2 regions of the uncultured Citricoccus sp. genome follow, and region 2 is predicted to be linked to the other one. Evidence: riboswitches for the same ligand, from Rfam matches in the RefSeq annotation. Region 2 holds a riboswitch; the other holds the start of a gene.

Region 1 (3,411 bases), on a different contig from region 2:
GCCCGGCTGGGCGAGGCCGACCAGGGCGTTGAGGTTGGCCCCGTCGATGTACACCTGGCCGCCGGCCTCGTGGACCTTGCGGCAGACCTCGCGCACGTCGGCGTCGTAGACACCGTGGGTGGAGGGGTAGGTGATCATGATCGCCGCCAGCTGCTCCCGGTGCATGGCGATCTTGGCGTCCAGGTCGGCGCTGTCGATGGTGCCGTCCTCGGCGGTCTTGACCACCACGACCTTCAGCCCGGCCAGCACCGCCGAGGCGGCGTTGGTGCCGTGGGCCGAGGCCGGGATGAGGCAGATGTCCCGCTCACCCTCACCGTTGGCCAGGTGGTACTTGCGGATGGCCAGCAGGCCGGCGTATTCCCCCTGGGAACCGGCGTTGGGCTGCACCGAGACCCCCGCGTAGCCGGTGATCTCGGCCAGCTTCTCCTCGAGGTCCGTCAGCAGGTAGCGCCAGCCCTCGGTCTGGTGGTCGGGCGCGTACGGGTGGATGGAGCAGAACTCGGGCCAGGAGATGGACTCCATCTCCGCGGTCGCGTTGAGCTTCATGGTGCACGAGCCCAGCGGGATCATGGTGCGGTCCAGGGCCAGGTCGTACCCGGAGAGGCGCTTGATGTAGCGCAGCATCTGGGTCTCGGACTTGTACGTGTTGAAGACCGGGTGGGTCATGTACTCGCTGGTGCGCTGCAGGGACGCGGGGATGTGCCCGCTGGCCCGGCCGGCGTCGGGTGCCCCGGTGTCCCCGGACTGCCCGCTCCCGGCACCGGCCGGGAGGGCCTCCGCGGGGGCGCCGAAGGCGGACAGCACCGCGAGCAGGTCCCGGTCCGTGGTGGTCTCGTCACAGGAGATGCCGACCGTGCCCGCGTCCACGAGGCGCAGGTTCACCCCGGCCGCCTCGGCGGCGTTGACCACGGTGCGGGCCAGTCCGGGCACGGAGACCTGCACGGTGTCGAAGAAGGACTCGTGGTTCAGCGTGAACCCGGCGGACTGCAGGGCTGCGGCCAGCCGGCCGGCCTGCCGGTGGGCGTGCTCGGCGATCGCCCGCACGCCGTCCGGGCCGTGGTAGACGGCGAACATGGAGGCCGTGATCGCCAGGAGGGCCTGGGCGGTGCAGATGTTCGAGGTGGCCTTCTCGCGGCGGATGTGCTGCTCACGGGTCTGCAGGGCGAGGCGGTAGGCGGGCCGGCCGGCCGCGTCCTGCGAGACGCCGACGAGACGGCCGGGCAACTGGCGCTCCACGCCCTTGTGGACGGCCATGTAGGCGGCATGCGGGCCGCCGAAGAACAGCGGGACGCCGAAGCGCTGGGTGTTGCCGACGGCGATGTCCGCACCCTGCTCGCCCGGGGGGACGATGAGCGCGAGGGAGAGCAGGTCGGCGGCGATGGCGACCATGCCGCCGCGCTCCTTGGCCTGGGCGATCACCGCGGAGTGGTCGTGGATCCGGCCGGAGTCCCCGGGCTGCTGCAGCAGGATGCCGCACAGGCCCTTCTCCTCCAGATCGGCCGCGAGGTCCTCGGGCAGGCCCGCTGAGAGGTCCGCGACGCGCACGTCCAGGCCGAGGGCGCGGGCACGGCCCTCCACCACGGTGCGAGTCTGCGGGTAGAGGTCGGCGTCGATCAGGGTGATGCCGTTGGCGTTCTTCCGGTTGGCCCGGTGCATCAGCAGCACGGCCTCGGCGGCGCCGGAGGCCTCGTCCAGCAGGGAGGCGTTGGCGATCTCGAGGCCGGTGAGGTCGGCGACCATGGTCTGGAAGTTCAGCAGGGCCTCCAGCCGGCCCTGGGAGATCTCCGGCTGGTAGGGGGTGTAGGCGGTGTACCAGGCCGGGTTCTCCAGGACCTTGCGCAGCACCACCGGCGGGGTGACCGTGTCGAAGAAGCCCTGGCCGATCATCTGGGTCTTGACGATGTTGCGGTTGGCGATGGCCCGCAACTCCTCCAGGACGGCGGCCTCGGTCCGGGCCTCGGGCAGGTTCAGGGGCTCGTGCTGGCGGATGTCCGCGGGCACGGCCTCGTCCACGAGGGCCTCCAGGGACTCGAAGCCCAGGGCGGCCAGCATCGTCTCGGCGTCCGCCTGGCGGGGACCGATGTGACGGCTGGTGAACGGGGCTGACGCGGTGTCCCGCGGCTCGTGGCGTTGACCGGTGGACGGGGTGACGATGGCGTTCATGGGTTCTCCTCCAAGGCGCTTCTCGGGCGCGGATCGGTACCTCCCCGCTCTGTCATCGACCTGAGAGATTCCGCACGTATCTGGAGGATACGTGCTTGCACCGTCGGTGGCCGAGGCGTTGGGGGCCTGGCACTTTCCAGAGACGCCGACCCTGCGCGGTACGTGGGCCTGAGAGATTCTCGGGGAGAGATTGCTCCTTCGGCGTCCGGCGCCGCCGGGTCCGGAGGCCCGGATCCTGCAGCACCGGCACTCTCCCGCGCGGGAGATGTGGCGCGGCACCAGTCTGGCACAGCCGCACCGCCGACGTCCCCCCGAGTCGCTGGGTGCGCGCGCCCTCACCCTTCCCACAGGTCAGGGTCCTGCCGCGGCAACGGTCATCGGCGTCACCGTCGATACTGCGTGGCCTCGCCGTCGACGTCCCGGCCCCTCAGGTGGACAGGGCGTCCAGGCTCTGGATGAACCGGGACAGCACGGCCCCGTCGAACGGCTCGGGGACGCTCCCGACCCTCAGCTGGGGGATCTCGTGCTCCACGTGGGCGCGCCCGGACGGCGTCGCCGCCCGCGAAGCCCGTTTCGACGGTGTCCTCGATCGTCGCCACGGCGAACCGGCCGCTGAGCCAGTCCCGGTCGGGGACGCAGTCCTGCACCGGAGACCACGTGATCCGGCCGGACTCCGTGGCAGTCCTCAGCCGCCGCAGGATCTTGGTGGCGATGGGGGCCTCGAGCTCGTTCCGCTGCATGGTGGGGCGCCGATCGTTCGTCGGGGATGTCCTGGGTGGTGGAGACGTCCCGGAGGGTCCGGTCCGCCGGAGGGGTCTCAGAACACCGGCAGCCCGCCGGTCACACCCAGCACCGTTCCGGAGACGTAGCTCGCCTCGGCCGGGTTCGCCAGGAACACGTAGGCCCCGGCGAGCTCGGCGGGCTGGCCGATCCTGCCGAGCGGGGTGTCCGCACCCATGTGGGAGACGGCCTCGGGGGTCTTGGTGGCCGGCTGCAACGGCGTCCAGACCGGTCCGGGCGCCACCGCGTTCACCCGGATGCCCTTCGGCCCGAGCTCGCCGGCGAGGTTCGCGGTGACGTTGTTCAGGGCGGCCTTCGTGGCGGCGTAGTCGATCATCGTCTCCGAGGGCTGGTAGGCCTGTACCGAGGTGGTGTTGATGATGCAGTCCCCGTGGGACAGGTGCGGCACGCACGCCCGGGTCAGCCACAGGGTGCCGTACAGGTTGGTCCGCACCGCCCGGTCCAGGT
Region 2 (3,411 bases):
GGCCGATGACCATGCTGGCGACCGGGATCGCCATGGCCAGGGAGATCTGCCCGAGCTCGACGTCCATGCCGTACTTGGCCATCTCGTCGAGGATGATGTTCTGGAAGATCAGGCCGAATCCCAGCGGGATCAGCATGTAGGGGGCCTTCAGGCCGAAGGTCAGCGCGGTGGCGACGGCCCGGCGGTCCATCCTCATCCGGTTGAACACGCTCAGCAGCGGCGGGATGAGGATCGGGATGAAGGCGATGTGGACCGGGACGATGTTCTGCGACAGGCAGGCGAGTCCGGCGATCCCGAAGAGGGTCATCGCCCGCCGGCCGGAGATCAGCGGCAGGATCCGGCGGATCAGCTTCCCGGTGATCCCGGAGCGGGCGACCATGACCGACAGGATGCCGAGCAGGATATAGCTCAGGGCGGTCTCCCCCTGGCCGCCGAGCCCGTCGACGAGGATGGTCACCGTCTCATCGGGGGTCAGCCCCGCGAGCAGTCCCGCGACGAGCGTGGCGATGAGCAGGGCGACGATGACGTTCACGCGGGCCAGGCTCAGCGCGGCGAGCACGAGCACGGACACGACGACGGGATTCAACAGCACAGCGGGGACGACCTCTTCGGTGGCGCGGGCGGCGTGATGGCGCATCCGCGCCCCGAAGAGTGTAGCCGGAGTACGGGTCTACTCACCCGCAGCACGGTGCCCTTACCGGTGACCCGACGGCGGCGGGCCCGGTCAGCCGAACAGGCTGAGCAGGATGCCCCCGACCGCCACGATGCCGGCGATGACCACGAAGACGTTCGAGATCGCGCCCCGGAACGGCGCCAGGGCGGGGACCTTCCGGATGGCGTACATCGGCATCAGGTAGAGCACGGCCGCGATGACCGGCCCGGCCAGTGATTCGATGAGTCCCAGGATGCTCGGGTTGAGCACGCCGGCGATCCAGGTGCTGGCGATGAGGAACACGCTGATCCCGATCCGCAGTCCGCGGTCGGAGAAGCGCCGGGACTGCGGGTCCACCATCCCGCGCATGATGCCCTGCGCGCCCTCGAACGCCCCGAGCCAGTGGCCGAAGAAGGACGAGCCGATGGCCGTGACAGCCACCGCCGGCCCGAGCCAGGCGATGATCGGCAGGCCCATGACGTTGGCCAGGTGGGAGAGCACCGGCAGGTTGGCGTCCTTGGCGGCCTGCAACCCCTCGGGGCCGAGGGCCAGCACGCAGGACCAGACGAAGCCCATGGTGAAGACCACCAGCAGGATGGAGGTGACGCGCAGGACGGAGGAGGCCTTCTGCACCGAGCCCGCCCCGTAGCGCTGGCGCAGGGACACCGAGAACTGCGAGATCGCCGGGGAGTGGTTGAACGCGAAGACCAGCACGGGGATCATCAGCCACAGGGACATCGCGAAGTCGCCGGCGGCGGGCACGGCCCCGAAGCCCTCGAAGGACCAGGACGGGATGAGCAGCAGGGTGACGGAGAACAGGACCGCGATCAGCGGGTAGACCAGCCACTGGGTGACGATCAGCATGACGCGCTGGCCGGCCACCATCACGGCGGACATCAGCAGCACGAGCACCCCGGAGAGCAACCAGCGCGGCCACGGGTCCATGCCCAGCTGGTTGACCATGAGGCTGTCCACGGTGTTGGTGATGCCGACGCCGTAGATGAGCACGATCGGGAAGATCGCCAGGAAGTACAGGATGGTGACCAGGCGTCCGGCGGCCTCGCCGAAGTAGTCCCGCACCACGCCGGTGATGTCACGGTCGGCCCGGGGCGAGGCGACCACCATGCGGGACAGCGCCCGGTGGGAGAAGTAGGTCATCGGCCCGATGATCAGCGTGGCGATGATCAGCGGCCACATCCCGCCCAGGCCGGCATTGATCGGCAGGAACAGGACGCCGGCGCCCACGGCGGTACCGAACAGGCCGATCGTCCAGCTCGAGTCGAAGCGGTTCCAGCCCGGCGCGGCGGCCGTGCCGTCCGGACGGCCGGGTGCCGGGCTCTCGAGGGTCGGGGCTGCGGCGGGGGCGTGGCCGGCTGGTCCGGCCTCGGTCCCGACGGCGACGGGCCCGGTGGGGCGGCTGGGTTCCATGGGTTCTCCTCAGGTGGACGTGGGACGGTGGTCCCCTCGTGTCCTCCCCGCTCTGTCCATGGACCTGAGAGTTTCGCGTCGTGCCGGCCCGGAGCCGGTCGGCCGCTTGCCCCGTCGGTGGTCGCGCGTGGGTGTGGCGACGCTTTCCAGAGGTGCCCAGCGATCCGGTACGGGGGCCTGAGAGATTCCCGGGGAGGGCTTGCTCCTTCGGCGTCGCGCATCTTAGGTGGTGCGGGATCTCTCCCGGACCGCTCAGTGGCTGATTCCGGGAGACAACTGTAATGCACCTCACACGGGTGCGTGAAATCGCGGCCGGGTCCTCACCGCGCGGGTGTGCTCCTGCGGGACTTCCGGACGATGCCGGTGTCCTGCATGTCCTCGAGCTCGCGGCCCTTCGTCTCCGGGACGAAGCGCCAGACGAAGAGGAAGGACAGTACCGCCATCACCGCATAGAGCCCGTAGGCCACGGTCAGCCCGATCTCGGCCAGCCACGGGAACGTGGTGGAGACCGCGAAGTTCGCGGCCCACTGGGCCGCCGCGGCCACGGCGAGCGCCCCGGCGCGAATCCGGTTCGGGAACATCTCCCCCAGCAGGACCCACACCAGGGGCCCCCACGTGGCACCGAAGAAGACCACGAAGGCGTTGGCCGAGATCAGGGCCACCGTGGACCACGGCTGGCCCAGCTCTGCGGCCGTGGTGCCGTCGGCGGCCTGGACGACCTGCGCGAAGGAGAAGGCCACCGCCATCAGGCCCAGTGAGGCCGCCATGCCCAGGGACCCGACGAGCAGCATGGGGCGCCGCCCCACCCGGTCCACCAGCAGGATGGCCACGATCGTCACCACGATGTTCGTCACCGACGTGATCACCGTGATCGTCAGGGCGTCGGACTCCCCGAAGCCCACGGAGCGCCACAGCGTGGTCGAGTAGTAGAAGATCACGTTGATGCCCACGAACTGCTGGAACACGGACAGGACGATGCCGATCCACACGATCGGCCTCAGGCCCATCGCCGGTCCGCGCAGGTCGCGCAGGGACTCCCGCCGCTCGGACTCCAGGGTGTCCTTGATCTGCTCGATCTTGAGGTTGACCCGTTCGATGCCGGTGAAGTCGTACAGGACCTGGGCCGCACGGTCGAGGTCACCGCGGGCGACCAGGTACCGGGGTGACTCGGGCAGGCGGAACGCGAACGCCCCGTAGAGCACCGCCGGCACGGCCTCGGCCATGAACATCCAGCGCCAGGCCTCCAGTCCCCACCACAGCGTCTCGGCCGCGCCCCCGGCCAGGTTCGCGAAGAGGGCGTCGGACAGCAGCGCCACGAAGATGCCGGTCAC

What was found. Region 2 has a riboswitch for glycine ahead of Q0283_RS00110 (amino acid permease). Riboswitches for the same ligand answer to the same signal wherever they lie in the genome.
Region 1: it holds a riboswitch for glycine, as region 2 does, so the genes downstream of both, gcvP (aminomethyl-transferring glycine dehydrogenase) here and Q0283_RS00110 (amino acid permease) in region 2, are expected to answer to the same signal.

Annotation. Positions count from the first base shown of each region.
Region 1 covers NZ_CALMQR010000158.1:4,948-8,358, reverse strand. The annotation lists partial or broken gene gcvP (aminomethyl-transferring glycine dehydrogenase) at 1-2,163, opposite strand, end outside; glycine riboswitch at 2,310-2,430, opposite strand; gene Q0283_RS17350 (SDR family oxidoreductase) at 2,981-3,411, opposite strand, start outside.
Region 2 covers NZ_CALMQR010000004.1:2,992-6,402, reverse strand. The annotation lists gene Q0283_RS00115 (Na+/H+ antiporter family protein) at 1-637, opposite strand, end outside; gene Q0283_RS00110 (amino acid permease) at 725-2,080, opposite strand; glycine riboswitch at 2,236-2,336, opposite strand; gene Q0283_RS00105 (sugar porter family MFS transporter) at 2,401-3,411, opposite strand, start outside.